DNA from 3 places in the Priestia sp. YIM B13490 genome. Region 2 is predicted to be linked to each of the others. Evidence: riboswitches for the same ligand, from Rfam matches in the RefSeq annotation. Region 2 holds a riboswitch; each other region holds the start of a gene.
What was found. A riboswitch is a leader RNA that binds a small molecule or an ion and turns the genes downstream of it on or off. The one in region 2 is predicted to bind cyclic di-AMP.
Positions count from the first base shown of each region.

Region 1: another riboswitch for cyclic di-AMP. It lies ahead of ACFX4R_RS01145 (potassium channel family protein); the one in region 2 lies ahead of ACFX4R_RS00485 (dicarboxylate/amino acid:cation symporter).
Region 3: another riboswitch for cyclic di-AMP. It lies ahead of ACFX4R_RS24155 (Na-translocating system protein MpsC family protein); the one in region 2 lies ahead of ACFX4R_RS00485 (dicarboxylate/amino acid:cation symporter).

Region 1 covers NZ_JBHZOT010000001.1:218,703-229,001, forward strand. Annotated here, with positions in the region: gene ACFX4R_RS01100 (GntR family transcriptional regulator) at 1-391, opposite strand, end outside; gene ACFX4R_RS01105 (acyl-CoA thioesterase) at 467-985, opposite strand; gene cuyA (D-cysteate sulfo-lyase) at 1,136-2,128, shown strand; gene ACFX4R_RS01115 (sensor histidine kinase) at 2,164-3,513, opposite strand; gene ACFX4R_RS01120 (response regulator transcription factor) at 3,510-4,181, opposite strand; gene ACFX4R_RS01125 (S1C family serine protease) at 4,404-5,678, shown strand; gene ACFX4R_RS01130 (peptidyl-prolyl cis-trans isomerase) at 5,675-6,577, shown strand; gene ACFX4R_RS01135 (Lrp/AsnC family transcriptional regulator) at 6,852-7,307, opposite strand; gene ACFX4R_RS01140 (carboxymuconolactone decarboxylase family protein) at 7,428-7,886, shown strand; cyclic di-AMP (ydaO/yuaA leader) riboswitch at 8,002-8,146, shown strand; gene ACFX4R_RS01145 (potassium channel family protein) at 8,271-8,930, shown strand; gene ACFX4R_RS01150 (TrkH family potassium uptake protein) at 8,934-10,253, shown strand.
Region 2 covers NZ_JBHZOT010000001.1:97,531-107,829, forward strand. Annotated here, with positions in the region: gene ACFX4R_RS00460 (hypothetical protein) at 60-221, shown strand; gene ACFX4R_RS00465 (hypothetical protein) at 211-636, shown strand; gene ACFX4R_RS00470 (YjcZ family sporulation protein) at 728-913, shown strand; gene ACFX4R_RS00475 (ATP-binding protein) at 1,067-2,467, shown strand; gene ACFX4R_RS00480 (NAD(P)/FAD-dependent oxidoreductase) at 2,685-4,154, shown strand; cyclic di-AMP (ydaO/yuaA leader) riboswitch at 4,756-4,910, shown strand; gene ACFX4R_RS00485 (dicarboxylate/amino acid:cation symporter) at 5,091-6,326, shown strand; gene ACFX4R_RS00490 (aspartate aminotransferase family protein) at 6,435-7,784, shown strand; gene ACFX4R_RS00495 (CoA transferase subunit A) at 7,785-8,486, shown strand; gene ACFX4R_RS00500 (3-oxoacid CoA-transferase subunit B) at 8,471-9,133, shown strand; gene ACFX4R_RS00505 (peptidase) at 9,147-10,299, shown strand, end outside.
Region 3 covers NZ_JBHZOT010000012.1:9,425-19,723, reverse strand. Annotated here, with positions in the region: gene ACFX4R_RS24180 (universal stress protein) at 1-653, opposite strand, end outside; gene kdpC (potassium-transporting ATPase subunit KdpC) at 713-1,273, opposite strand; gene kdpB (potassium-transporting ATPase subunit KdpB) at 1,300-3,336, opposite strand; gene kdpA (potassium-transporting ATPase subunit KdpA) at 3,369-5,042, opposite strand; gene kdpF (K(+)-transporting ATPase subunit F) at 5,091-5,168, opposite strand; cyclic di-AMP (ydaO/yuaA leader) riboswitch at 5,795-5,937, opposite strand; cyclic di-AMP (ydaO/yuaA leader) riboswitch at 6,185-6,336, shown strand; gene ACFX4R_RS24155 (Na-translocating system protein MpsC family protein) at 6,464-6,841, shown strand; gene ACFX4R_RS24150 (cation:proton antiporter) at 7,151-8,422, opposite strand; gene ACFX4R_RS24145 (potassium channel family protein) at 8,703-9,356, shown strand; gene ACFX4R_RS24140 (TrkH family potassium uptake protein) at 9,373-10,299, shown strand, end outside.

The DNA.
Region 1 (10,299 bases), 120 kb from region 2:
TGATTGCATGTTCTAGAGATTGATTGTGTTTGATTAGTTCGCCCATATCTTCTTCTTGTAACGAAGTACAAGCCAGCTTAGCAGCAAGTGCATGAAGAGCTGCGACGACAATAAAAGATTGTTTTGCCTCCTCAAGGTTTAATGGAGCCACTTTTGTAGAAGAGCCAGGTGTTGTTTGGACAAGGCCTTCATCTTCAAGCCTTTTTAATGCTTCTCGAACAGGAGTGCGGCTAACTCCAAACTGCTCAGCCAGTTCTTTATCCTGAAGCTTTTGTTCGGGCTGAAATTCAAGCATGACAATATTGTGTTTAAGTGTTTGATAGACTTCTTCCCTTAAAGAAAGTCGTTTGAGAGGTTGAATGTTATTTTTCATAAAACCAATATATCGCATATTACATTAAATAACAATGTGAAAACTAAAAAAACTTCGTCTAAAAAGCAGACAGCTGCTTTTTAGATGAAGAGCTTAATTACTGCTGCGCAAAGATTTAGATAAAATGCTCGCAATCGCTTTGCTGTGCTCAACCTGCGTTTTTTTGGATTCTTTTCGTTCAAGAGCTACTTTTTGAAGGCTTTTTTCTTCTTCAGTTTGAGCAATAACTTGAGGAACGGAGGCAGGTTTCCCGTTTTCTAATGCAACAAAGGTGAGAAAAGAAGTAGCTGCGATACGCTTAATGCCCGTTAATAAATTTTCGGCAATCACTTTAACAAAAATAATCATGGAGCTTTTTCCTGTAACAACAACGAATGCTTCATATGAAATAAAATCTTCTTCGGTGACGGGTTCGATAAAATCAACGTGATCAATGGAAGCCGTAACACACGTCTTTCGTGAATGTTTAGCTGCTGAAAGAGAAGCCGTCATGTCCATGTCAGCGACAATTTTTCCTCCAAAAAGGGTGTGGTGATTGTTTAGGTCATTTGGAAAAATGTGCTGTGATTTGACTACTCGTGAGACGCTGCAAAGTACTGCTTTTTCACTCATTGAAAACACTCCTTCAAACTGTTTATATGGTTTAATGTATGTTGACTACTTGTTCTTATGTATACAAGTTATAGAGAGCCCTTTCGTAAAAAGCTCTTCAAAAGCTTCTATATGGTAAAATAGAACAAATATGAAAGAGAGGATGAGAGCATGAACTTAACTCAATTTTCTAGAAGAAAATATACAGATTCCCCTACACCTTTAGAAAAGCTATCGGTTTTATCTCAGCAGTTAAATGGACCTTCAATTTATATGAAGCGAGATGATATGCTTGGACTGACAGGTGGCGGAAATAAGACACGCAAGCTTGAATATTTAGTAGCTGATGCAAAGGCGCAAGGAGCAGACGTGCTTGTAACGTGCGGTGCGATACAATCCAATCACTGTCGTTTGACGCTCGCTGCGGCTGTAAAAGAACAAATGAAATGCGTGCTCGTATTGGAAGAAGGCGAAAATAAAGCAAGCGATCAGCCCACAGGAAACTATTTTCTTTATCATTTATTAGGCGCTCATGACATGCGGTTTGTCGCTGAAGGTTCTGATTTGACAGCCGAAATGAAAACAGTAGAGCGAGAGCTAATTGAAAAAGGTCATAAACCGTATTTAATTCCAGTAGGAGGTTCGAATGTTATCGGTGCAACCGGATACGCTGCCTGTGCACAAGAGCTGCTTATGCAAAGCTATGAGCAGCAAATAAAGCTTAGCCATGTGGTTTGCACAAGCGGCAGCGGAGGCATGCATGCAGGATTAGTGGCAGGATTTCAAGGTCTTCAAAGTGACGTATCTGTTATTGGAATGAATGTCAGTCGTGCTAAAGAAGAGCAAGAAGTAAAAGTTGCCAAACTGACGAGTGAACTTTATGATCATTTACATAGTAAAACGCCTTTTAAAAAAGAAGAGATTGTATGTATGGATGAATACGTAGGTCCAGGGTATGCTGTTCCGACAGAAGAGATGGTGGAAGCAGTTAAACTTGTGGCCAGTACGGAAGGGATTTTATTGGATCCTGTGTATACGGGAAAAGCGATGGCTGGTCTAATTGATTTAATTCGAAAAGGTTATTTTAATAAGGATGAAAATGTGGTGTTTGTCCACTCAGGCGGTTCACCGGCTCTTTATGCCTATACATCAATTTTTTCATAAAAAAGCAAGGGATTCGAATCCCTTGCTTTTTTAGTTTATATAGGAATAGTAAGTGAAAACGTTACTCCAGTGTTCGTGTTTTCAGCCGTAATTGCTCCGTCGTGCATCGTAACAATACGCTTTACGATACTTAAGCCGATACCGAATTCACCGTTTGCTCCTTTTTTAAACGGTTCAAACAAGTGTTGAAGCACGCTTTGATCAATCGGCGGACCATCGTTGCTGATTGTACATTGAACGTTCGTTTGGTGTTTAGCAAGTGAAAGTGAAACCTTCGTCTCGGCATAGCGCAGCTGATTGTCGAGTACATTTTCAAGAACTTTTGTCCACAGTTCTTTATCTCCTTTAATCGTTGCGTTTGCGTCGTCAAATTCCCACTGTATTTCAGGGCGCCTCCACCGCAAGCGATCCACTACTTCATGAAGAAGTGCAGTAAAATCAAAGTCATCTTGTGCAAGCTGATGAGTGGACATATAGTCAAGTTTGGTTAAGTAAAGCAAATCGCGGATTTTTTTCTCAAGATTTTTGGATTCATCTTCAATAACTTTTACCGTTTGAGATAAATCACCTTTTGGATAAATGCCGTCTTGAATCGACTGAGCGTAGCTTTGAATCACCATAACCGGTGTTTTTAAATCGTGTGAAATATTTTGAAGCAGCGTTTGCTGTGCTTCATCTTTAGATACGAGCCTTTTGCGCATTTGCTCGATGGAGGCGCCTAGCTTGCCAATTTCATCGGAACGGTTGACTGTAACGGGCTCATGCCAATTTTGTTCGGCAATTTTTTTTACATCTTTTTCAAGTGATACAAGCGGCTTGCTTAAATATCTTGATAGCCAAATAGATGGAAGCCAGCTGAATAGAAATACAATTGAAATTACAAGAAGCAGCTGTTTAAACAGAGTAGAAGTGAGCGCGTTGCGATACGTATCCCACGAAAATGAAAGCAAAAAAGCAGGCTGTCCGTTTACGCTTACTTTTCGAATTACATAAAAAAGCGTCCGGTTGCCAAGATCTTTTTCATAGCGAGCGACGATTTTTCGCTGACTGATTGCATCTTCCTGTGCTTTTCTCAAAAAGTCTTGAGGCAACACCCGTGATGAAAAATACGAGATATCCGCATGTTCAGGTAATAAAATATGATCCACGGTTCGATTTCCAAGTGTTGGTTCACTGTCTTCGTTGCTAAAGTAGTATTCACCTGAGCGGCTTGGCAGTCCGTATTCTTTTAAAATATGCTGTTCATTTTCAATAGTGGTATAAATTTCATTCGTGAAGAACTGCCTGAGCGTCGTTGGGAATAAAATAGCGAGCAAAATTGAAATAAGCAGTAAAATACCGGAGATGACGAGCCAAATTTGAAATGCAAGCGACTTGTTTTTCATGCTTTCATCATCCGGTATCCATATCCATAAATCGTTTCAATTCGTGCTTGCGGCATTTTTTTACGCACGCGTCTTACTAAATCATCCACCACTCGGTCTGTGCCAAAATAATCTTCTCCCCAAATGAGATTCAGCAGCTGCTCCCGTGAAAAAGCCTGTCCAAGGTCTTTTGAGATAGTGACAAGAAAATCAAATTCTTTAGACGTTAAATCAATCGGCTTTCCATCTTCACTGACTGTACGGGTATGTAAATCGATTTCATAAGGAGTCAGCGTAATGGTATCGGTTTTCTTTTGATTGGAACCATATACGCGGTCTAGCAGTTTGTTTGCTCGAATAACTAGTTCACGAGGCAAAAAAGGCTTTGATAAATAGTCGTCGCTGCCCATCTCAAGCCCAAGAACCCGGTCAATATCGGCATCGCGGGCTGAAATGAAAATAACAGGCACTTGGGGCGTTTGCTGCTTGATTTCGCGAATGAGCTGATACCCGTCAATGTCAGGCAGCATAATATCTAAAATCCACAGATGCGGAGGAGTTGCAATCATTTCTTTGGCGTCCGTGCCGTTAAAAAATGAGCGAACGTCCCAGCCTTCTTTTTGAAGGTAAAGGGTTAAAACTTCGTTTAAATTTTGTTCATCCTCTACTAAATATAGTGTAAAGCTCAAATTTGACACCTTCCTCTGAATATATGAAAATTAAGGTAAATAAAGCATATTACGCCATATGTGCGCGTTTCTTTAAAGGTCTATGTACCCGCTATTATACTACGTGTTTACTGTTATAAAGAAATTTTTCACAATTTCACACATTGTTTTGATACTTATCCCAAACTTTTATTTTATAGTATAGATAACATAAAATTTGCTACGTTAAAAGGAGTGTTTTTCATGGATCCACGTGATTATGAAAGAGAGCAAGAACGAAAAGAAGAATATGAAAACCGCCAGCAGCGATACGATCAGTATCAGCCTGCGTCATCATCACAGCCTCCAAGAAGACGCTTATTTCCAGTGATTGCATCTTCTATCGCCGGAGCAGTACTTGGAGGAGGAATTGTGCTATACGGTGCTCCGCAGCTGGGGTTAATGGATTCAGCTGATACGCAAACAGCGAATCAAACAACGCAGACTCAAACGGCAACAACAACGAGCACAACGCCTCGAACAGTAAGCACAACCGTGAATCAGTCAGATCTTGTTTCAGTTGTAAATAAAGTATCAGCTGCTGTTGTAGGCGTGAACAATATTCAACAGCAAACAAATCCATTTTCTGGAGATACCCAAACGCAAGAAGCAGGAACGGGTTCCGGTGTTATTTTCAAAAAAGAAAATGGAAAAGCATACGTTGTGACCAATAACCACGTTATTGACGGCGCAAGCGAAGTAGAAGTGTCACTTTCAAACGGACAAAAAGAAAAAGCTAAGATTGTCGGAGCTGATGCGCTAACGGATTTAGCGGTGCTTGAGATGTCTGACAAAAATGTTGAACAAGTGGCGAAGTTCGGGAAATCATCGGATTTAGTAGCGGGTGAAACGGTGCTTGCAATCGGAAATCCTCTTGGTGAACAGTTTTCTCGTACGGTCACACAAGGTATCGTGAGCGCAGCAAAACGCTCTGTCCCTATTTCAGAAAATTGGAACGTAGATGCAATTCAAACGGATGCGGCGATTAATCCAGGAAACAGCGGCGGTGCACTTATCAATTCTTCCGGTGAAGTAGTCGGCATCAACAGTATGAAAATTTCAGAAGACAATGTAGAAGGCATCGGCTTTGCTCTTCCAAGTGATGAAGTGCAGCCGACGATTGAACAGCTGATGAAAAATGGGAAAATAACGCGTCCATATATGGGGGTAGGTCTTCAAGATGTAGGTCAGCTTTCAGCTGCAACAAAACAAAACCAGCTAGGCCTAACAAGCGATACGTCTGAAGGAGTTGTCGTAACGACGGTTGAACCATTCTCTTCTGCTTCTGATGCAGGTTTACAATCAAAAGACGTGATTGTTGCCATCGATGGAAACGAAGTCAAAACATCCAGTGATTTACGTCAATATCTATACACAAAACGTAAAGTAGGAGACACGGTAAAATTAGACGTGTATCGAAATGGAAAAAAACAAACTATTTCTCTGAAGCTTTCAGAACAGCAGGATAACAATGGATGAGTTCAACACCGTTAAAGCTGCTGCTAGCAGTATTAACAGCGTTCGGATTTTTAACCGGCTGCGGAGGGAAGCATTCAAACACGATGTTTCCTTCTGTAGAAATTAGTCAGCTATCTTCTACCAAAGAACTGGAAGCGTATGAGGGAGGCAAGGTGACAGGAGCTGAATTCAACCGTTTTTTAGCCGTTGAAGGGTTCTTAAATCCAGATGCTCCTCTAAATGATACAAGCTACCGCAAAGAGTTATTGCGGCAGCTTGTTATGCAAAAAATCTTAATTTCCCATCTAAAGACAAGCGATAAAGTACAAAAACAAGTTGAGGATATGTGGAAGCAAATTAAACGCTCATATGACGAGGATACAAGAAAACAAGGTTATGAAGTGTTAAATATTCGTTCCAGTGATGTAACCAACCAGCTAACGAATCAGTTTAAATTAGAAGAATATTTCCGCAAACAAATTACGTCTGATGAACTAACTGCTTACTATAAACGTATTGAAAACGATCTAACGCGCGTATCTTTTACGCAGCTGGCTTTTTCCACTTTACATGATGCCGCTGCCGCTGCGGCTGAACTGCAAAAGGGAACATCGCTTCAGGACGTTCAAAAAAAATATGCTGAATTCCAGACAGTGAGCAAAATAGAGAATGCTGATAATCTAAAGCTTTCAAGTCTATCTCCTTCTTTTATAGATGTTTTAAAAAAACAGCACATCGGAGAGAGTAGTGAGCCCATTAAAATGGGTAAAGTTTATTATATTCTTATTTTAAAACAAAAAGATAAAAAAACGGAATCAGAAGTCAAAGAAGAAATGATGAAAGAACTTGTTTTGAATCATATCAACCGGTATATCCAGGATCAACTGCCAAGGTTTCACGTGACGTTCAGCCTTAGGTAGTTTCCTTTTATATAGATTGATTGTTTTCAAAAAACAAGCAGGTAAAAGAGCTTTCTATTAATAGAGAGCTCTTTTACATTTTTAAGTAGACAGAAATGCCGGCACCTGATAAAATGAAGTTGTAAAACTTTCATTATTCGGAAAATTTATACCCTCCAGCTTTGGAGGGTTATTTTTTATGCTGTTGGACGAATAAAAGAGGCTGGGACAAAAGTAGTGTAATGGAAAGAAGATCCGAACGATGATTCGTTCGGATTTTTTCGTTACGTTTCAATCACTTTTCATCTTTTAAATGACTCAATAATGCAGGAGCCATCTCTACGTGAGAAAGGGCGATGTGTGAAATCGTTTTGGCATAAGGTGTAATTTCGTTAATAAATTGTTCGAGTATGTGCAGGTGAGGAAGCTGAAGCTTTGTAATAAAGCAGGCTTGCCCGGCGATGCGTTCACAGAATAAAGCGTAGGGATACTGAGAAATAAATCGTTTAAAACGCTCGTGCTCTCCGTTTTTCATCGTTACTTCAATAAAACACGACACGGGCAAATGCAGCTTTTCATAATCAATATCAATCGTATACCCTTTTATAACGCCAAAGCTCTCTAGCTGCCTTACTCGCTCTGCCACCGAAGGAGGAGACAAATTAATTTGTTTTCCTAGCTCTCGTAAGGAAAGGCGGCTGTTTTGCTGCAGCGCCTGCAAAATCGATAAATCAATTTCATCAATTTTCAATTGAAAACCTTCTTTCTCATTAACGTTTCATTTGATTAGTAATAGTCGATAAGATGTTTTATATGTAATCTGAAATTTCCATTTTTCTTACTATAATAATTAAAAAGGAGTGAGTGAAAAATGGCAAGAGTTTTGTTAGCAAACGAAGAGGGAACAAATTTTGAAAAAGCATTGAATTTAATTCCGCATGTAAAAAGATTGTATGATGAGCTTTACGACACGCTTTGGAACAGCGATATAGTAGAAAAAGAGACTAAGGAAAAAATAAGGCTTTATCTAGCAGGTGTTAACGGCTGTGAGACGTGTATGAGCATGTCATATGTAGGCGATGAGACGCTTAATCAAAAAGTGTTAAGAGAAAAAGAGCTGGAAGAAAAAGATCGCCTGCTGTTTCGATTTATTGATGTATACCGGGTGCGTCCAAAGGAGTTGACGGATGCTGATATGAATCAATTAAAGAAATTTTACAGTGATACGCAGCTGTTAGAGCTTTTAGCTGTTATTAATTTATTTGATCAATTTCACAAAATGATTGTCAGTTTAGATTTATACGATTTTTGCAGCTTGCAGGGCAAGTGAGGTCTTCCCTAAAAATATCTTGACAGACAAAATCCACAGGAGTAAGATAGCTTTCGTGAAGTGAAATGTATCATGAATCGAATCGATTATTCTAAAAAATAGATCATAGACATTTGAATAAAAATCGCTTAATCCATTACGGAGCGGAGGACCCATTATTTACGCACATATTGTGCTCCGGGGTGAATCCTTAAAAAGGTAGGGTTACTCTTAAAACCCGAACCCGACAGCTAACTTCGCAAGCGTTTTGAGGGGGAAGAGTGTGAAAAAACACAGGAGCCTTCCTGTGTTTTTTTGCGCTTTTTTTAAGAAAAAGATGTAATTTTTTAGAAAAAGTATAAGCTAAGAGAACACACAGCAGTTGAAGAAAGGAATAAATACATTATGAAAAAACAGTTTGCTGTATTGGGATTAGGTCGTTTTGGAGGCAGTTTGGTTGAAGAGTTTGCTAATCTGGATGTGGATGTGCTCGCTATTGACCGCAATCAGGAGGTAGTAAATAAATTTAGCAACTCAGCTACATATGTTGTGCAGGCGAATGCAATTGATGAAGCTAGCTTAAAGGGGCTAGGTATTCGCAATGTTGATCATGCTCTTATTTCGTTTGGGGATGATATCGAAGCGAGCGTGCTCGCAACGATGCTTTTAAAAGATATGGGCGTTAAGCAAGTATGGGTAAAAGCAGTAAATATGTATCACCAAAAGGTGCTGGAGAAAATAGGAGCGGACAAAGTCATTCATCCTGAGCGCGATATTGCTAAGCGTATTGCTCATCACGTGGTGTCAGAAAAGATCATTGATTACATTGAACTGTCAAAGGATTATAGTATTGTCGAAATTGTGGCCTCTAAGAAACTTCATAATAAAACGCTGTTTGATTTGAACATTCGTGCCAAGTACGGCTGCAACATTATCGGCTTTCAGCGAAAAGACGGGGAAATGGTGATTTCGCCTACCGCGCATGAAATAATTGAACAAGGAGATATGCTAATTGTTATCGGACATAATCGCGATTTGAACCGTTTTGAAGAAGAAGGAGTTTAACTTATGAAAAAACAAATCATTAAACTCACCCCTCCGCAGCTGCTTGTCTCCATTTTTGGCGGAGGAATTATTATAGGTGCTCTTCTATTGATGATGCCTGTTTCTACTACTGAGCCCATCCGGTGGGTAGACGCCCTTTTTACGTCTACTTCCGCGATGACAGTAACCGGCTTAGCTGTCGTAGATACAGGTACGCGTTTTACCGTCATTGGTCAAACGATTATTATGCTGTTAATTCAAATAGGCGGTCTTGGCATTATGTCATTTGCCGTGTTGATTTTTATGATGCTAGGTAAAAAAATTGGATTTAAAGAGCGTATGCTCGTTCAGCAGGCATTAAATCAAACGAGCATCGGCGGAGTTGTCCTGCTAGTTAAAAGACTGTTTATCTTTTCATTTTTAATTGAGTTTGTTGCACTTATCTTTCTAGCGATACGCTGGGTTCCGGAGTTCGGATGGTCTAAGGGGCTGTTCTTTAGCTTGTTTCATTCGATTTCGGCTTTTAATAACGCAGGGTTCGGACTATTATCTGACAGCCTGGTTCAGTATGTAGGAGATCCCATTATTAACATAACGATTTCTTTTTTGTTCATTATCGGTGGATTAGGGTTTACCGTCCTTGCAGATATGTGGGTAAAAAAATCCTATAAAAAGCTAACGCTGCATTCGAAAATTATGATCATCAGCACGTTTGCGATTAACGTGGTTGCCATGCTTTTTATTTTTTTCTTGGAGTACAGCAATCCACATACGCTCGGAAGTTTGTCATTAGGAGACAAAGTGTGGGCATCTTATTTTCAAGCTGTAACGACACGTACAGCAGGTTTTAATAGTATCGATATAGGAAGTTTGCATGATTCCACTATATTTTTAATGGTTATGTTAATGTTTATTGGTGCAGGAAGTGCTTCAACAGGAGGCGGTATCAAACTCACGACGTTTGTGGTGATTATTTTTTCTGTATGGGCATTTTTACGAAGCCGGGAAGATATTGTGCTATTAAAGAGACGACTTCTTCCTCTTCACGTGTTTAAGGCACTAGCCATCACGATGATTTCAATTATGTTTGTATTTGGGGCCATTTTCCTGTTAAATATTTCGGAAAACCTGCCGTTTGTAAAAATTATGTTTGAAGTTGTTTCTGCATTTGGAACAGTAGGTTTATCGATGGGAGCAACTCCTGAACTTTCGTACTTTGGACGCGTGATTATTATCTTTATCATGTTTTTAGGAAAAGTGGGGCCATTAACGCTTGCGTTTTCATTATCTAAGCAAAAGCGTGAAGCCGTTCGTTATCCAAATGAAGATATAATGCTGGGGTAGAAAAATCGCCTTCGATGAGGCGATTTTTTTATATTATTTATACGTT
Region 2 (10,299 bases):
ATTATTGACTGAAGGCTTATTGTACGACCGAAATTAGTATAGAAAAAAGGAGTGAGAGCATGCGCGATTTTTATGCTCGGATGCTACGGTTAATTATGTTAAGTTTTTTACTGCTGCTACTTTTAATTCAATTTACAGAGCGCTCTACTTCATTTATTCACATTACCCCCGCGCTAAATAAAGTAACCGAGCGAATTGAGCTGATTACCTATGATCAATAAATGTATGTTTTCTGCGTTTCGATATGTACTTGTTCTTTATGCTATCTGCTTTACATTTTTATTTGTTAGTACATTTCCAAGTCTATTTGGTTTCACCGTGACCGTTCAAGAAACGGATTATCACCATCTGCATCGCGGAGATATAGTTGTCTTTAGAGACGAATCATCTTCTTCAAAGAATGAACTTGTACTGGCCCATAATCAAGAGCTTGATGTACTGGTTACAGCTCAAAGAGATTCTTTGCCTGCTTCTTTTAAAGTGATTGGAAGCTACGCATACCATCTCCCGTATATAGGGGGCATTATTGGATTTATGAAAGAGTTTACTACGTTACTGGTAATGGGAAGTATTTTACTTTTGTTGTTTTCGTATACGCTGCAGCCCAAAAGGCGAATATGGCGTAAGAGAAAGTAAAAAATGGGCGAATGCACATACAGGACAATCAACTAATGCATATAAAGTACAGTGTACGAAATGAATAAAAAAAACAAGAGGAGAGATTGCTATGTATAACTACGATTGTTACGACCCATGCCATCACGGAGGCTATCACCACCTATATGATACTTGCCACTATCCAATTAGCTATCCAATTGGCGGTTATCATCATTGCGGAACGGGTCAGTCATTTGCATTAATTGTTGTGCTATTTATTTTATTAATCATCATTGGCTGCACCTGTTTTTGCTGATTAGGCCTCATTTGCTCGCATGTGCGAGCTTTTTATAACAGATAGAAAAGGACAAACTTGCATATAAATTGTTTAAATAATAAAAAAATTTTGCCAAATCAACATTTACCATATTATACTATAGCTAGTAACTCAATAAGCGAAGGTGAATATATGGAAAAGGAAAAAGTATTTCAACAGCTATTTTCAATGTCATTTACACCAATGCTCGTAATGAATATGGATGGAGATATTCAAATTTTAAATGAAGCGTGCTGCCACCTTTTTAAAACGACGGAAGAACGACTTCTTTCCTGTAATGTATTTGAAGAGCCAAATCGCTTTTTTATTGAAAAGCATGAAGTGGAACCGTTAAGAAAGCAAGAGGAAGAAGTTGTTTTACTTAAGAAAAAAGTAGATCAGCAGTTTCCGATGCACATCCATATTCAGCGCACGGAAGGGGATATTCCGCTCTTAGTTGTTCAGTGGAAAGAGTTTTCCTCAAGTATTGAAAAACAAGAGGAAGTCATTCGAAAAATGAAGCAATATAAGCAGTTTGTCCAGCAAAGTCAAGATGCATTTATTGTAACAAGAGAAGGCAGAATTCAATATTTGAATCCTGCTGGTGTTAAACTTCTTGGCGGCGAGAAAAAAGAAGAGTATATCGGGCGTCCTTGGCTTCATTTTATTCACCCCGAACATTTAGAAATCGTAAAAGAACGAATGGTTCAGCTGATGAATGGAATGTCCGTGAGGCCGCGTGTTGATGTGAAACTATTGACTAAAAAAGGAGTTGTCATTATTGAATCTTCGGCAACCAAAATTAAGTTTGAAGGACAGGATGCCATTCAGTATATTATTCGCGACGTAACGGATCGAAAAAAATATGATGAAATGGCAAGCAAATCTGAAAAGCTTACAATGGTGAGCAAGTTAGCGGCAGGAGTAGCACATGAAATTCGTAATCCAATGACGGCGATTAAAGGGTTTATTCAGCTGTTAAAAGCATCGAAACAGTACAACGAAGAATACAATGATATTATGCTTGAAGAATTGAATCGCGTCGAATCCATTATTCAAGAATTTTTAACGCTGGCCAAGCCTAAAATTGAAAATTCATACCACCCCAAAAGTCTCAATCAAATCATACGTCATGTGACATTACTATTAGATACACACGCCAATTATAAAAACTGTCGTATTATTAATGAGATTAGTGATGAGATTACAATCTTTTGTGAAGAAAATGCGCTTAAACAAGTTTTTATTAATTTAATTCAAAATGCGCTTGAGTCAATGAGCAAAGGTACAGTTAAAGTCACCGTTGAGAAAAGAAATGAATACGGCATGGTCATTATCGAGGATGAAGGCTGTGGAATTGATGAGCAATCTTTAGCTCGGCTAGGTGAGCCATTTTATTCCACTAAACAAACAGGAACGGGGCTAGGGTTAATGATTAGCTACCGAATAATCGAACAGCATCAAGGGCATATTTCATTTGCGAGTAAAGTAGGAGTAGGAACAAAAGTAGAAATTGCTCTTCCGTACATTAAAGAACCAGTGAACATTTCATAGCGCTTGCTATTCGTTCACTGGTTTTTATTTGTTCGGAATAAAAGCGAATGTTTTTTAAATATTTTATTTTAATGTTCGTGTATATTGTTGACTAAAGGATTTTTTTTTGATATATTATCAAATGGCTAGAAAATAACCGAATGATAATAAAAAAAGAAAATTCGGTCAATAACTTTTATCTTTTACCCAAAGAAAAAAGATGATGGGAGAATGTACAATGAACTCAAATTATGATGTTATTGTGGTAGGGGCAGGACCCGCTGGGATTTTTACTTGCTATGAGTTAACGTTAAAATTACCGGAAGCAACTATTTTATTAATCGATAAAGGACACGATATCTATCGACGTAATTGTCCGATTCTTCAGAAAAAAATTGAAAAATGTCCGCCTGCGGTTGGCAAAAAAGAGTTTGCTGGCTGTTTGCCGGCTTGTTCTATTACAAATGGTTTTGGTGGAGCCGGCGCATATTCAGACGGGAAATTTAATATCACCAGTGAATTTGGAGGTTGGATGACGGATTATCTATCTGAATCACAGGTGGTAGATTTAATTAAATATGTGGATGAAATTAATTTAAAACACGGAGCAACCGATACGATTACGGATCCGTTAACTGATAAAGTTCGTGAAATTGAAAAACGCGGATACGCAGCAGGATTAAAGCTATTGCGTGCCCAGGTGCGTCATTTAGGAACAGAGCAAAATTTGGAAATTTTAAAAAGCATTTATGAATACTTAAAAGAAAAAATTGATATGCAGTATAAAACGGAAGTAGCCGATTTAATAACAGAAAAAGAAGACGGTCAGCATATCGTGCGCGGTATCGAATTGAAGAATGGTGAAAGAATTACGGCTGATAAAGTGGTTGTTTCACCAGGTCGAGACGGCTCGAAGTGGATGAGCGACTTACTAAAAAAACGTCGTTTGAAAATGATTAACAATCAAGTGGACATCGGCGTTCGAGTCGAAACATCCAACGTTGTTATGGAAGAAATCAACAAGCACTTGTACGAAGGGAAATTCATTTACAATACGTCTGTAGGTACAAGAGTCAGAACGTTCTGCAGCAATCCTTCAGGACATGTGGTAGTAGAGAATCATTCAGGTATTATGTTAGCAAATGGACACGCATACAAAGATCCGAAGCTTGGAAGTCAAAATACGAACTTTGCGCTGCTTGTTTCTCATAAATTTTCGGATCCATTTGATCAGCCGAACGAATATGCGCACGAAGTATCAAGATTAGCTAATATGCTGTCAAACGGGGGCTTAGTTGTTCAAAAGTATGGAGATATTTTAAAGGGCCGTCGTTCAACAGCGACTCGAATTAAAGAAGGCTTTTTAGAACCAACGTTAAAAGAAGCTGTACCTGGTGACTTGGGCTTAGTGCTTCCTTATAATACGATGAAAAGCTTAATTGAAATGACAGAAGCACTGGATCATGTAACGCCTGGGTTAGCATCTGAACATACGCTATTTTACGGTGTGGAAGCGAAATTTTACTCCGCCCGTCCGAAGTTAAACGATAAGTTTGAAACTGAAATTTCTGGTTTATACGTGGGAGGAGACGGAGCTGGTATTACGCGAGGGCTCGCGCAGGCAAGTGCGTGCGGTGTGTGGGTAGCGCGTGACATTGTTGAAAAATTAAAGAATCGCAAAGCAAGTTCTGAACCTGTTACTGTATAAAAAAAGAGGCCGTCACGGCCTCTTTTTTTTATGTGTTAAATAACGAGAGCGACTAAGTAAAAAGTAAAGAACTTGTACCGCTCCAACTCCGATAGTTTTATATGATAATTACCCGCTCTTTTTTTAAAAGTATGACAGAATCCATCCTTCTATCGTGAACAGAATTAAATACAATAAGGCGAATTGATAATGTCCATTTCTTTGCATCAATAAATTCAGTGAAATTTTAGGGAGGGTATATCAAGCAATACAAGGATAAAATCAACAGTTGAAAAGAGTTATTTTTTGATGAGTAAAATATTTATGAAAGCAATAAAGTACACGGATATTAGAATAATTATGCAAATTTATGAATGGGAGTTAATGAGAAGAAAGTTCACTTTGCAAACTATTTTTTGAATTAATTTTTTATCCATTAGATTGTAAGTCTTGTTAAATAAGTATTTGTGGTTTATTGAAATATAATGTAAAAATTTTAAAATATAACAATTATCAACTTTTTATGATAAAATCATGCATTATTCTTGAATAAAAACTTGACAGAAACATATAAAATGAATTTTAATTAAAGTAACAATTATTATCATGCAAAAATATTAAAGAAAATTATTTGCTTAATCTCTTTTGTTTTATAAGAGAACGGGGGACCCATATTTGTGCGTAATGTACTTGGGGTGAATCTTGAATGAATCAAGTAGGGTAACTCACGTACCCGAATCCGACAGCTAACTCCGTAAGCATTCAGTGAGGGAATAACAGGTCTATGACACCATGATATTCTCATGGTTTTTTGTATAGCTAAAAATATTCCTAAACTATTAATCTGAAAATTTTTAATATATTGTATATTTTGAGTGTTATCGTTCTCAATGCATGGTAAAATAAGTATAGTAGTTAGAATCATTCTAATATAATTTATTTACGGGAGGTAAATCTATGAAGCTATCGACAAAGATCATTATCGCGCTAATTGCTGGTGCTGTTGTAGGAGTGTTAATTAACGCTTTTGCTCCAAGTGCTTTTGCTCCGCTGGACAAGTACTTGTTTACACCGCTTGGCCAAATTTTCTTAAGCTTAATTAAAATGCTTGTTGTACCAATTGTGTTTTTCTCTATCACGTTAGGTGTAGCAGGTTTAGGAGATCCTAAAAAACTAGGAAGAATCGGGGCTAAAACAGTTTCGTACTTCCTAGTGACAACAACCGTTGCTATTGTAATTGGTTTATTATTAGCATTTGTTATTAAACCAGGAACATTTGGATCTTTTGATACAAAAAACGCTTCTTTTGAAGCCGAAAAAGCACCGCCGGTTGGAGAAACATTCTTAAATATGATTCCAGTCAATCCAATTCAAGCGATGGCTGAAGGGAATATGCTTCAACTTATCGTTTTCTCTATCTTTATCGGTTTTGGTATAACGATGCTTGGAAGTAAAACAAAAGGGCTTTACAATTTACTTGAGCAAGGCAATGAATTGATGATGTACCTTGTGAATCTAGTGATGAAGTTTGCTCCTTACGGAACATTTGGGCTTCTTGCAACAGCGGTCGGAAGTCAAGGCTGGCAGGCAATTAAAGCGATGGGGCTGTACATGATTGTAGTCGTGCTCGCACTGTTTATCCATTCAATCGTAACATATGGGGGATCAGTCGCTCTTATGGCCAGACGTAACCCAATTGAATTCTTTAAAGGTTTTGCTCCTGCGATGACAGTTGGATTCAGTACATCAAGCAGTAATGCAACGCTTCCGATTTCAATGAATGTGGCTCAAAAAAATCTTCGTGTCCCGGAGTCCATCAGCAGTTTTGTTCAGCCGTTAGGTGCTACCATTAACATGGATGGAACGGCAATTATGCAAGGTGTAGCGACTATTTTTATTGCACAAGTATACGGCGTTGACCTGTCGCTGGGTGCTCTTGTGACGGTTGTATTGACAGCGGTGCTTGCTAGTATTGGTACAGCAGGTGTGCCTGGAGTTGGTCTCATTATGCTAGCAATGGTATTGAGTTCGGTTGGTCTGCCTGTAGCAGGTATCGGATTGATTATTGGAATTGATCGCTTGCTTGACATGCTTCGTACATCTGTAAATATTACGGGAGACGCTGCGTGTGCCGTTATTGTGGCTGAGTCAGAAGCAAAGCGTATCGATAAATCTGTAACGCAATCAGCTTAATAAGCGTAAAAGCTCTAGCTATATGCTAGGGCTTTTTTTATTGGCAAGAAACTCTTCGTTTCAGCATACAGTTTAATAAGAGTGTATGTTTGAAAGGAGAGTGCGGAAATGAATAAAACTCATGTAATAAAGCCGCTGCTCGACGACGACTACCCAGTTATTTCATATGGAAAAGGAATTTATTTGTACGACCAAGATGGAAAAAGGTACATAGATGCTTCGTCGGGGGCAGTTACAGCAAGTATTGGACACGGCGTAAAAGAAATTATTGATGCGATGACCGATCAGGCACAGAAAGTTGCGTTTGTATATCGGTCGCAGTTTACAAGTGATCCAACAGAAGCCTTAGCTAAGAAACTATGTGAATTAAGCAGCAATCATTTCCAGTGGAGCTTTTTTGTTAACAGCGGGACAGAAGCGACTGAAACGGCTATGAAAACGGCAATTCAGCATTTTCAAGAGCAAGGAAAGCCAACCAAAACAAAGGTTTTGTCACGCTGGATGAGCTATCACGGTATTACAATAGGAGCTCTGTCTATGTCAGGGCACGTTGGAAGACGAAAACGCTTCTCGTCTTTGCTTGAAGATTATCCTTCGGTTTCGCCTCCTTATTGCTATCGGTGTCCATTTCATCAAACCTATCCATCTTGTAATCTTGCTTGTGCACGCGAATTGGAAACAGTTATCAAACGAACCGGCCCTGAACATATTGCTGCTTTTATTACAGAGCCCATTGTAGGAGCAGCCGGAGCAGCGCTTACACCTCCTCCCGGTTATTATGAAGTGATAAGAGAAATTTGCGATAAATATGATGTGTTATGGATTGCGGATGAAGTCATGACTGGAGTTGGGCGTACAGGCGTGATGTTTGCGTATGAGCACTGGGGAGTTAAACCAGACATCATGACGCTTGGAAAAGGAGTGGGAGCAGGATATACACCAATAGCCGTTACGTTAGCTAGCAGCAAAACGATTGAACCTATCATGAACGGATCCAAATTAATTATGAGCGGACATACGCTAAGCGCTAATCCGCTGTCATCCGCTGTAGGGATAGCTGTTTTAACCTATATTGAAAAGCATGATCTTGTTCAAGAAGCAGCGCTGAAAGGAGACTATTTAGTAGGGGAATTGAAGAAGCTTCAACTTCTTTACCCTATCATTGGTGATATACGTGGCAAAGGCTTACTAGTTGGTCTTGAGCTTGTGCAAAATCCAAAGACGAAGGAGCCTTTTTCATCTTCGGAAAATATGACGGCACGCGTAATAAGTAAAGCCCAAAAAAATGGTCTTCTCCTTTATCCTTCACAAGCAGGAACAGACGGAGTAGAAGGAGACGGTATTATTATTGCGCCACCATTTACGATTACTCATCGTCAGCTTGATGAAGCGGTCGATCTGCTTTCGAAAACATTGCATGAAGTGCAAAATGAAAAACAGAGAAATGAGGTGAAATGAGTGACAAAGGTCGAAAACTCATTTCAAAAGATCACAACTGTGGAACAAGCGATTGAATACGTGGATCATGCGGCTACGTTGATGATAGGAGGATTTGGAGGAGTAGGCAGCCCGCCTTCTCTCATTGATGGTCTGATTGAAAGCGGAAAATCAAATTTTACATTGATATGTAATGATTCAGGCTTTCCTCATATTGGTGCGGGAAAATTGGTAAGCCAAGGAAGAATTCAAAAGCTGATTGCTTCTCATATTGGGTCGAACCCAGTGGCTGGAACGCTGATGACAGAAGAAAAGCTGGAAGTTGAGTTTTCTCCTCAAGGAACGCTTGCTGAACGGATTCGAGCGGGAGGAGTTGGACTCGGAGGAGTACTGATTGATGTAGGAATAGAAAATGACATTATTCAATTTGGAAAAGAAAAAGTGGAAGTAGACGGCAAGACATTTTTAGTGGAAAAGCCGCTCACAGCCGACGTTGCTTTTGTGTATGCAAAAAAAGCAGATCCATTCGGCAACTTGCTTTATGATAAAAGCGCTCGAAACACTAATCCGTTAATGGCAATGGCAGGTCGTATAACTATCGCTGAAGTGGATGAAATTGTTCCTCTTGGGGACATTGACCCAGAGAACGTGATGACGTCAGGTGTATTTGTGGATTATATTGTTCCTTCGAAAGGAGTGAATTGGAAATGGGTTTGGGAATAGATATTCGTCATCGTATTGCAAAACGTGCTGCGGCTGAAATTCAAAACGGCATGATTGTTAATTTAGGGATTGGCATTCCTTCTCTTATTCCTAATTATGTGCCAAGCGCTGTTCATGTGATGTTTCATGCTGAAAATGGAATTTTAGGGTTAGGATCTTCCCCTCCTTTAGGTGAAGAAGATGAGAATGTTTGCAATGCAGCAGGCTATCCAACAACTACCGTTCAAGGGGCTTCATACTGTGACAGTGCTACAGCCTTCGCGATGATTCGAAAAGGATACGTCGATATGACCATTCTTGGTGCGTTGGAAGTGAGTGAAAAAGGGGATTTAGCTAATTGGATTGTGCCAGGTAAGCGAGTTCCTGGGATGGGAGGAGCGATGGAATTAGCTCAAAAAGCGAAAAAAGTCATTGTGCTAATGAATCATACGAGCAAGACAGGAGAACCGAAGCTGGTTAAGACGTGCTCTTTACCTCTGACTGCTTCGGGCTGCGTGGGATTAGTTATTACAGATCGGGCGGTTTTTAAAGTAGAAAAAGATGCGCTTCTTCTAACAGAGTTAATGTCTCCTTATACTGTAGAGGATATTTTGAGTTCAACAGAAGCGACAGTTCGCCTGAGTGATCAATTGATTACGATACCATAAGGAGGACCCTTACATGAACATACAGCAATCTATTCATAACTGGATGACAGAGCATCGTCAAAGTGCAGTGCGTTTACTCAAGCGTTTCGTAGAAGAAGCAAGCGTACAAGGTTCTGAAAAGCATGCGCAGGCAATTGTTATTGAACGCCTTCGACAGCTGCAGTTAGATATTGATATATGGGAACCGGACGAAAAAATACTTCGCAGCCATGAAGCTTTTGCCTCCAACCGTTCTACTTTTCGAGACAGTCCGAATGTGGTAGGCGTGTTAAAAGGGAAAGGCGGAGGGAAATCCATTATTTTGAATGGGCACATTGATGTAGTGCCACCCGGAGATCTTTCACAGTGGACGGAAGACCCTTATACGGCTGTTGTAAAAGATGGAAACTTATATGGACGCGGAGCAACGGATATGAAAGGAGGAAATGTGTCGTTACTCTTAGCTATTCAAGCGTTGAAAGAGCTAGATATTTCACTAAAAGGAGATGTTGTTTTTCAAAGCGTAGTAGAAGAGGAAAGCGGAGGGGCAGGAACACTTTCCTGTGTACTTAGAGGGTATAAAGCAGATGGTGCCATCATTCCAGAACCAACCAACATGAAGATCTTCCCTAAACAGCAAGGCTCCATGTGGTTTCGAGTCACTGTGCATGGAGTAGCAGCACATGGAGGGACTCGGTATGAAGGCGTGAGTGCGATTGAAAAAGCAGCTGTGGTGCTTAAACATATTGAGGGTCTTGAAAAAGAGAGAAACAGCCGAATTACCGATCCGCTCTATAATAAAATTCCCATTCCCGTGCCGATTAATATCGGAAATATACAAGGCGGAACGTGGCCTTCTTCAGTCGCTGATCAAGTAATATTAGAAGGCAGGATAGGAGTTGCTCCGCATGAAAAAATGAAAAATGTCAGAGCAGAAATGAAATCCTGGCTTGAACTTTTGGCTCAGCGTGATGAGTGGTTTGCTGAGCACCCTGTCGACTTGGAATGGTTTGGCGCCCACTGGCTTCCCGGTGAAATTGAATTGGAGCATCCGCTTATGACTTCTCTTTCGTCCTCTTTTTATCAAGTGAAACAGAATCAGCCGATCATTGAAGCATCTCCTTGGGGAACGGACGGAGGGATACTGTCACAAGTAGGGGATATTCCAACAGTTGTTTTTGGACCGG
Region 3 (10,299 bases), on a different contig from region 2:
AAATTATCTCGCCGAAATAAATGATCTCTTCCTTCACTCTTTTCGTATCTTTGTTCAATACTTCCATCTTCTAACCTGTTTAGTATTACTTCAGGGCTTACATCCAATAGCTTTACTTCATCTGCCATAGCCAATGTGTTTTCTGGCACACATGAATTTACTTTAATCATTTTGCCTGTTAATTTTCCTGCTACATTACTAACTCCTGTTAACTCATATATGTTCAAGGTAGTAACCACACTAATCTTTTTACTTAGTAAGTACTTAACATCTTCTAAACGAGTAGGATGTAAAGCACCTGGTCTGTTACGGTGAGACAAAGCGTCTACTAACACAACTTCAGGATTACGTGCAATGATTGCATCTAAATCAAGGTCTTGATGTAAGTCCTCTTTTTCATCCCATTGTATAGGAGGAACGATTTCTAAAGAACCGATTTGTTCAATAGTTTTAGGGTGATTTAGAGCACTTACTGTACCAATAACAACATCTATTCCTCGTTTCTTTAGCACATTTCCTTCTTGCAACATGTGATAAGTTTTGCCTGAACCACTAACCGTACCTAAAATTATTTTGAGATGACCTTTTTTTATTTTTTGAATGGATAACAAAATTTCCTCTGGTGTCTTTCTACGAAACCCCTCTTCACTCATCCTCATCCCCCCATGGCCTATAACCTAATAAAAAAGGAGAGGTAGATTCTCTCCCTTTCCTATTTTAATTGTTGTATATCCATATTTAACTCTAATACATTGACACGAGGTTCTCCAAAGAGACCTAACTGTCGTTCCTTTTGATGTTTCTTTATTAGCGCTAATAGTTGACCCTGTGAAATTCCAGTTTTTTTTGAAATCCTTGGAACTTGAGCTTTTGCTGCTTCCGGCGATAAATCTGGATCAAATCCAGAACCGGAAGTGGTAACTAAATCGGCTGGAATCTTGCCTTCCATGTCCTTATTCTCGTTTTTTAACTGATTTATGTTGTCTTCTACTGTTTTAGTATATTCTTTTGATGCAACAGCATTATTAGTGGCAGCTGACGCAGTTGGATCATATTTAGCAGCTGAAGCTCTAGGATGAAACCATTCGGCCCCTTTAAAATCTTGAGCTAATAATTCTGAACCATGTATTTTCCCATTCTTATTGATAAGACTTCCTTCGGCTTGTTTTGGAAACAAAACCTGAGCTACCCCTGTTGTAGCTAAAGGATAAGCTAATCCACAAATTATCATTAAAACAATTGCTGTCCGTAATGCGACTATAAATGATTTCACGAATGTTCTCCTCCACTTTTCTTGTATTAGGCAAGGTGTAATATAGATACAACCATATCAATGATCTTAATACCAATGAATGGAACAACTACACCACCCAGTCCATAAATTAACAAATTACGAGAAAGAAGCTTGTTCCCGTCCATTGCTTTATACTTTGCTCCCTTCATTGCAATTGGGATAAGAAGAGGGATAATAATAGCATTAAATATCAAGGCTGAAAGCAATGCTGATTCAGGTGATGCTAAATGCATAATATTAAGAGATTGCAACTGTGGAATTGCCATGATAAACAATGCTGGAATAATAGCAAAATATTTAGCAATATCATTAGAAATAGAAAATGTGGTTAGGGCTCCTCTTGTAATAAGTAATTGTTTTCCAATCGCAATGACTGAAATAAGCTTAGTTGGATCAGAATCTAAATCAATCATATTTGCGGCTTCTTTTGCAGCCATTGTTCCAGAGTTCATAGCGAGTCCAACATCTGCTTGTGCCAAAGCTGGAGCATCATTCGTTCCATCACCGGTCATAGCTACAAGTTTACCTTGCGCCTGTTCCTTCTTAATTGCCTCTATTTTATCTTCTGGTTTAGCCTCTGCTATAAATTCATCTACACCAGCTTCTTTTGCAATAGTAGCTGCTGTTAATGGGTTATCCCCTGTACACATGACTGTTTTAATCCCCATGCCCCTTAGTTCTTCAAACCGTTCTTTTAATCCAGGCTTAACTGTATCTTTTAAATAAATAATTCCGTATATCTGATTATTAATAGCTACTGCTAAAGGCGTTCCTCCTGCTTTTGCAACTACATTTCCAGTTTCCTCAAAATCGGAGGGGATCTCTCCACCATTTTCAGTAACGTATTTCTTAATGGAATCAACAGCTCCTTTTCTAATCACTGTGCCATCTTTTAAGTTCAAACCAGACATTCTTGTTTCTGCTGTAAACTCGATTACGTCTGCATTCCTATAATCTTCATTCCAGTTCACTCCTAGCTTATGGGCAAGTTCCACCACGGAGCGTCCCTCTGGTGTTTCATCTTTCACAGATGCCTTTAGAGCTGCTAACGTAACTTCTTGTTTAGTAACATTCGCTACAGGAATAAACTCACTAGCCATTCGATTTCCGAACGTAATTGTTCCTGTTTTATCTAATATCATCGTATCAATGTCACCAGCAGCTTCTACTGCTTTCCCTGACATAGCCAACACATTAAATTGAGTGACACGGTTCATCCCTGCAATTCCAATGGCAGAAAGTAATCCTCCAATTGTAGTAGGTATTAAACAAACAAGAAGTGCGATTAATGTTGCTACATCTAACTTAACTTTTAAATAATCAGCAATTGGAACAAGCGTCATAATGACAACTAAAAAAATGAGTGTTAATACTGTTAGTAGTGTTGTTAGAGCAATCTCGTTTGGTGTTTTTTGACGCGCTGCTCCTTCTACTAACGAAATCATACGATCGAGAAATGATTCACCAGGATCGGTTTGAATTTTAACAATAATATAATCGGAAACTACTCTTGTCCCTCCAGTTACAGAAGAAAAATCGCCACCAGCTTCTTTAATCACAGGTGCAGATTCACCTGTAATAGCTGATTCATCGATAGATGCTAGACCTTCAATAATTTCACCATCAGAAGGTATAATTTCACCTGTATCTACACGTACAATATCTCCTTTATGTAATGATGTAGATGAAACTTCCTTGTAAGAACCGTCTTTTTGTCTTACTTTCGCCATCGTTTCTGATTTTGTTTTTCGTAGTGTATCTGCCTGAGCTTTACCTCGCCCCTCGGCAAGTGCTTCAGCAAAGTTTGCAAACAATACGGTAAATAAAAGGACTAGAAAAACAGCCGTATTGTATCCGCGTCCAACTGTACTCACGCCAAAGATATCTGGTTTAATGGAGAGGATAAGTGTAATTAAGGTTCCGACTTCTACTACAAACATAACAGGATTTTTAATCATCACTAATGGATTCAATTTTTTAAATGCGTCTATAATTGCTTGAAAGATAATATTCTTTGATACTGGTTTATTCTCAATCGCCATAAGGCATCCTCCTTATTTGTTACCGTTCCATGTTACTGAAACATTCCTAAATGTTCTGCTATTGGCCCTAGTGCTAGTGTTGGGAAGAACGTCAATGCCCCCACAACTAGAATGATGACTACTAGGATAACAGTAAACAAAGGCGTATCGGTACGAAATGTTCCTGAAGTTGAAGCAACAACCTTCTTAGTCGCTAATGATCCAGCAATTGCTAACATGGCAATAATGGCAATGTATCGCCCAAATAACATAACTAAACCAATTGCCATGTTATAAAAGTTTGTATTCGATGTAAGACCTCCGAAAGCTGAACCATTATTGGCAGCTCCTGACGTAAAAGCATATAAAACTTCTGATACTCCATGGAACCCTGGGTTCAGGATTGAAGCAATTGACTCTGGGCGAAATAAGGCCATTGCTGTCGGAACAAGGATAATGACAGGATGTATTAATATGGCGATAGAAGCTAGTTTTATTTCTTTAGCCTCGATTTTCTTCCCTAAAAACTCAGGTGTACGACCAACCATAAGTCCACAAATAAATACAGAGAGTATGACATAAAGTAATCCGTTTAATAAACCTACCCCTTTCCCCCCAAATACGTTATTTAACATCATTTGCGCTAACGGGACGAGTCCACCAATTGGAGTTAAAGAATCGTGCATATTGTTAACAGATCCAGTCGTAGCTGCGGTGGTCACAGCAGTAAATAAAGCTGATTCTGAAATCCCAAAACGAACTTCTTTACCTTCCATATTCCCGTGTACGCCCAGTGCATTTAGTGTTGGTGTACCGTTATATTCAGCAATAAAAACAACTGTAAGAAACGTTATAAACATAATGCCCATTGTTGCAAATACAGTCCATCCTTGTCGTTTGTTTTTAATCATAATCCCAAATGCATATACCAATGCAGTAGGCAATAGCATCATACACAGGATATGAATAAAGTTGGTTAATGGGGTTGGATTTTCAAACGGATGTGCGGCATTTGTACCAAAGTATCCACCACCATTTGTTCCAATATGCTTAATAGATTCTAATGCAGCAACAGGTCCTCTTGTAATAGTTTGTTTAACGCCTTCTAGTGTTGTAGCATCAGCTGCACCATGAAGTGTCTGAGGTACTCCTTGAAAAACCAAGAATAAAGCTACAATAAAAGATAAAGGCAAGAATACACGTATAATGGAACGCACTAAGTCAACGTAGAAATTTCCAAGATTATCTTGACGAGCTACTAAACCACGAATGAATGCAATAGCAACAGCAAATCCTGTGGCTGCTGATGTAAACATTGGGAATGTAATAGCAATCATCTGTGACAAATACGAAAGTGAATTTTCACCACTATAAGCTTGCCAATTAGTATTTGTTATAAAAGAAGCTGCTGTATTAAACGCTAATGGTGAAGACATATTATCTATTCCATCGGGATTTAATGGTAAGTACTTCTGCAGTCTAAAAACTATATACATCAACATTAGCATGACGAAGTTAGAGAGTAACACGGCAAATACATATTTTTTCCACCCCATTCTCTCTTTTTCTTTTATTCCAATTAGCCGATAGATGAATCGTTCTACTGGTCCGAAAAGACGGTCTAATCCTGTTCTTTCATAATCAAATACTTTCACAAGGTAGACGCCTACTGGCTTTACTAGAAGACCAATGATAAGTAAAGTCACGACTATCTGTATGAGTCCCATAGTCATTTTTATTTTCCTCCCACTTATTGTTCATTCTCTTTAATTTCTTTAAAACTTCTCAGGCTTAATGAGTACGTATAACAAATAAATAATCATGACTACTCCAATGATTGCTGGTATGAGCATATCAATATCCTCCTTATGCTTTCTCACAAAATAAAGTAAATCCCCAGAAAAGAGCAAAGGTTGCAACCAAAAGTCCAATCGTAACAAAGTCGTTAAACACTTCTATCTCTCCATTCTTCATTTCTCTTAATTTGTTTAAAAATAAAGTAACCCTATAAATCTAGTAAATATTCAACGGTCCATTGTTTTTATATATAAACGTATTTTTTTCAGCCCTACTTCCTTCCAAGCATGTATTTATCTAACTGGTCATTATCTTGTTCTTCTGCTTACTTCCCATACAAATGTGAAACAAACCTAAGAACAAAAAATAGACCAATGCCTACTTATCTCCCTGTGGAATGACAAAGAAACCAATAGGTAATAAAACTACATCTTTAGAGATAAAGATATAGCAGTCCTATTATTCTTTAGACAATCCAACTGTGGAAGAAAAGTATTCATTGGTCTACCTAATGCCTAGCTAGCATAAAGCTCTCTTTGCATTCTGTCTCCCTGTTCTTTTTCTAACAGACAGCTGTATTTAATTTTTGAGCAAACAAAAAAGACCTGCAATACATTATCGAACAAGCATTTCATTGTTAAAAAACAATAAAAAGCCCTCCGAAATAAATAGGCGGTCTATTGACCTCCTTCGCTTTAGCCGACGAAGTTAGCTGACGGGTAGGATGGCGAAAGAGTAATCTCATCCCTTCTACAATCTGTAGAATTAACCCCAATTGATTGGTTCCTCCGTTCCTGAATATTCAGGACTAGGCCGATATTCTTCTTTAATTTGATGCCTTGATTATACGACTATAAATTTTGCTTGTAAAGAGAGAGTTGAAAAAAATTACGTAATCTTTTTAAAATTAAAAATGTACCTTATGATAACTATTTATTTTTTATTTTATTTACTACTATTAAACTTATGACATGCTTCTCTATAATATACTTCCTCTCTCTTAAAAAATAAAAATTCTCCTTTACAATTTCAATATAATTAATTATTATAATTGATGTTTTAACAAAAGAATTAGCTTGAATCGCTGAATCTTACTCGAAAGAACGGGGGAACCAAAAATAAAGTGGAATTAATCCATATGGGGTGAATCTCAATGATTTGAGTAAGGCAACTCTCATGCCCGAACCCGTCAGCTAACCCCGTAAGCGTTTGAAGAGAGATTGTTCCTGATTGTGTTTTTAGAGACTACAGTTTATTTCAATGTATCTAAAATCCACAAAAAGAGTCCTCTTCTCGGGTCTTTTTTATTTTGTTTACTAGTATAAGAAAAAGGAATTTCGGAGGGAAAACTGTGGGACAATCTAAGAAAAAGCTAGAGACTGAACTAAGTGAGGCATTTATTAAGTTTCAAAGGGAACTAATTGGTCGCGGACCGCAAGAGGCAAAGACTTACATTGTAGAGGATATGATCTTGCTCCGATTCAAAGGAGTTTTGACCGTCGAAGAAAAACACCTTATCAATCATGATGTAGGGAAAGGACTTGTTAAGAAAATGAGACAAGTTCTACGAGAAATGTATAGTGAAGATTTTAAAGAAATTGTTGAAAAACATACTGGTTGTAAGGTGTTATCTAGTCATAGTGATACTAGTACAAAAACAGGTGAACGAATTGAAGTATTTGTTATGGATAAGAATATAGCCAAATTATTTGGTAATTCGAAAGGTTAAATCGTATTTAATCTTTTCTGTGGTTCTGGTGTGAAATTCCCAAGACAATAGCAAGTAATCTTAAAGTTTTAGGTACAATGGTATTACTACAACTCCCGATAAAATACTATTACATTATAAAATACTATTACATTGTATTGACACACTCTCAGTTTTAAACTAAAGCTGAATAATATAACTCTGTTTCTTGTCTATTTATAGATAAAGCCCATCTCAATAAAGGTATGGGCTTATCTTTCAAAAATGTCCATATACAAACGGTGTGCAGGATTAAGCAAAGTAGCAGATATAAAACTACCTCATTTTGGTTCAGGTAGTTTCTTCTGAATTAGTTCTATGTATAGGTGTTTTCAAAATAAGCCCTAGCTTTTTGGCCACGTAACCAGTTGTACTGGCTTGTATAAGAATCGTCACTAATATAGCAATAAAGGTAACAGATGAGATCTCATTTGCATATTTAATATTTGCTGCCACAATCATTCCTGAAAGAGCTGCCGGAATAACGCCTGTCTCACGAACCCAGAACATAAAGACAATCTCATTCCAACTCCACTTTGCTTTCCGATCGGGTAGTGTACATAGTAAGACAGTAAGTGGTCTTGCAACAAACATAAAGACGAGAACGATTAGTATCCCCTGAAGCCAAAATTGACCTAAGATGTTAAAGTTAACTTGAGTACCCAACAACATAAAAATAAGAGTTCTCATGATTAAAGTTAAGGTTTCTGAAAAGTGAGAGATCGTTGAATTCGTTTCATCTGAAATATAAAGACGAAAAAGTGGTTGAGAATTCCCTAAAACTAGGCCTGCTGTAAAGGTCGCCATAAATCCACTTGCTTCAATAAGCCCAGCTGCTAAGTAAGCGCTAATGGCCACAACTAGACTTACAATGGTATTATATTTCTGCAAAAGTCCCCACCTATGTTCGGAGATTAAAATAGAACCTAGGAAACCTATGATGGCTCCAATTAAAATTCCTCCTCCTGCTTCACGAACAAAACTCCATACACTTGAAGAAAATGATAATTCTGTTTTTCCTAGAATGACACCTAGTAAGGTGAACGTTAAAATAGAGCCTGTTGCATCATTAAACGCAGACTCACTTTCTACCGTTTGTCTGACTTTTTCTCGAATAGTAATTTGTTTAAAAACAGGCATCAACGTCGCTGGATCTGTTGATGCAATAACAGATGCGAGTAAAAAGGCATATAGGATCGGCACATCCAATAAATAAAATGCGGTAAAGGCTACAACTGCTGCTGTTACCACTACTCCTACTATGGATAAAAGAGAAATAGTCACCCATACTCTTTTCAATATCGACAATTGAATCGCGCTTCCACCCTCAAATAGAATTAAAATAGAACCTAAGACAATAATGAATTGATAGGCTACAGAATTAATTGGTGCTGTTATTAGATGTAAGACGGATGGTCCAAGCAAGATTCCTACAATCATAAAAAGTGCTACATCAGGAATCTTAATATGCTCTGCTACTTTCATGGCTATTAAACCAAATAGAAACACCATCGTAATCATATATAGTTCATGTTGAACAATATTCATAACACTAGCTTCCATCATCTCTCCTCCTTTGCTTCTTTCTTATACCTCTTAGGTTGCACATTTGAACTTAAAATAATAACGAATCATTCTTCTGAGAATATTTATAAGGCTAAATGAGAAATTTAAGATATAAGTTTCATTTATCTGTTTACTCTTCTTATACAAATATTTATATTCTGATAAAGGGATTTACTAGAAAATTTAAAAGCTTAATAAAAAGAAGGATTGATCCTTTAATTCGCAGTTTATATTAGTTTTTCATTCTTTTTTTAGAATTACGAAAGGAGGAGAAAAGATGAAAAAGCAATTTGCGGTACTTGGGTTAGGAAACTTTGGAGGTACCTTAGTAGAAGAATTCTCTAAAATGGATGTCGAAGTGATTGCCGTAGATAAAGATGAGGAAGTGGTAAACAAATATGCTGATAAGGCTACATATGTTGCACAAGCAAATGCTATTGATGAAAATGCTTTAAAAGCTATTGGTATCTCTAATATTGATTATGCCATTGTTTCATTTGGAGACGATATTGAAAACAGTATTCTCGCTACATTATTATTGAAAGAACTGGGCGTCAAAGAAATTTTGGTCAAGGCTGCCAATCATTATCATCAAAAAGTGTTAGAAAAAATAGGTGCTAATCGTGTTATTCAACCTGAACGCGATATGGCGAAGCGTCTCGCTCACCACATTGGATCTGAAACAATTATTGATTACATTGAACTGTCTCGTGATTATAGCTTGGTTGAGATTATAGTTTCACGTAAACTACATAACAAAAATTTGTTTGATCTAGATGCACGAGCAAAGTATGGATGTAATGTTATTGGTATTGAAAGAGAAAACAAGATGATCATTTCCCCTTCTGCTCATGAAACAATTTTAAAAGGTGACAAATTAATTGTCATAGGTGATAATCAAGGTTTAAAACATTTTGAAGAAAACGTTTAATAAAGGAGGGTTTATGATGAGAAAAAAAAGAACGTTTTTTTTAGATCCTCCCAAGGTATTGGTGACTGGTTTTGTCCTCATCATCTTATTAGGGGCATTTCTGTTGACCCTTCCTGTAGCTACTAAGAATGGAGAAGGGCTTTCATGGATCAATGCACTATTCACTTCTACATCTGCTACTTGTGTGACCGGTCTTGTAGTAGTAGATACAGGGACAACGTTTACTGTGTTTGGACAATTAGTTATCCTCGCTCTTATTCAAGTTGGGGGACTAGGTTTCATGACATTTGCCACATTGTTTGCTTTTATCTTAGGAAAACGTATTTCTTTAAAAGAAAGGATTCTGTTACAGGAATCGCTTAATAACGTATCAATCGAGGGGATTGTTAAACTAGTGAAGAGAATCTTAGTTTTCACCCTTGTATTTGAATTTTTAGGCGGGCTGTTATTAGCGATTCGATTTTCATTTGACATGCCACTTTCAAGAGCCATTTATTTTGGTTTTTTTCACGCTATCTCCAACTTTAATAATGCTGGCTTTGACTTAATGGGAGAATTCAGAAGTTTAACGGGGTATGTAGATGACCCACTTGTTACCCTAGTCGTCTGTACATTAATTGTATTCGGAGGTATTGGTTTCATTGTGATAAATGAATTGTACGAATACCGTCATACTAAACGTTTTTCTTTACATACAAAAGTTGTCCTTACAACCACTAGCATTTTATTGGTGGCCGGTACTATTATTGTTTTCTTTTTAGAATTCAATAATCCGAAAACTTTACAGCCATTATCGTGGTCAGGAAAAGTTCTAGCTTCATTATTTCAGTCTGTTACACCTCGTACAGCAGGCGCTAATACATTAAACATCCCTGATTTAACTCAAACTACGTTATTCTTTACGATCTTTCTAATGTTTATTGGTGCTTCTCCAGGTTCTACG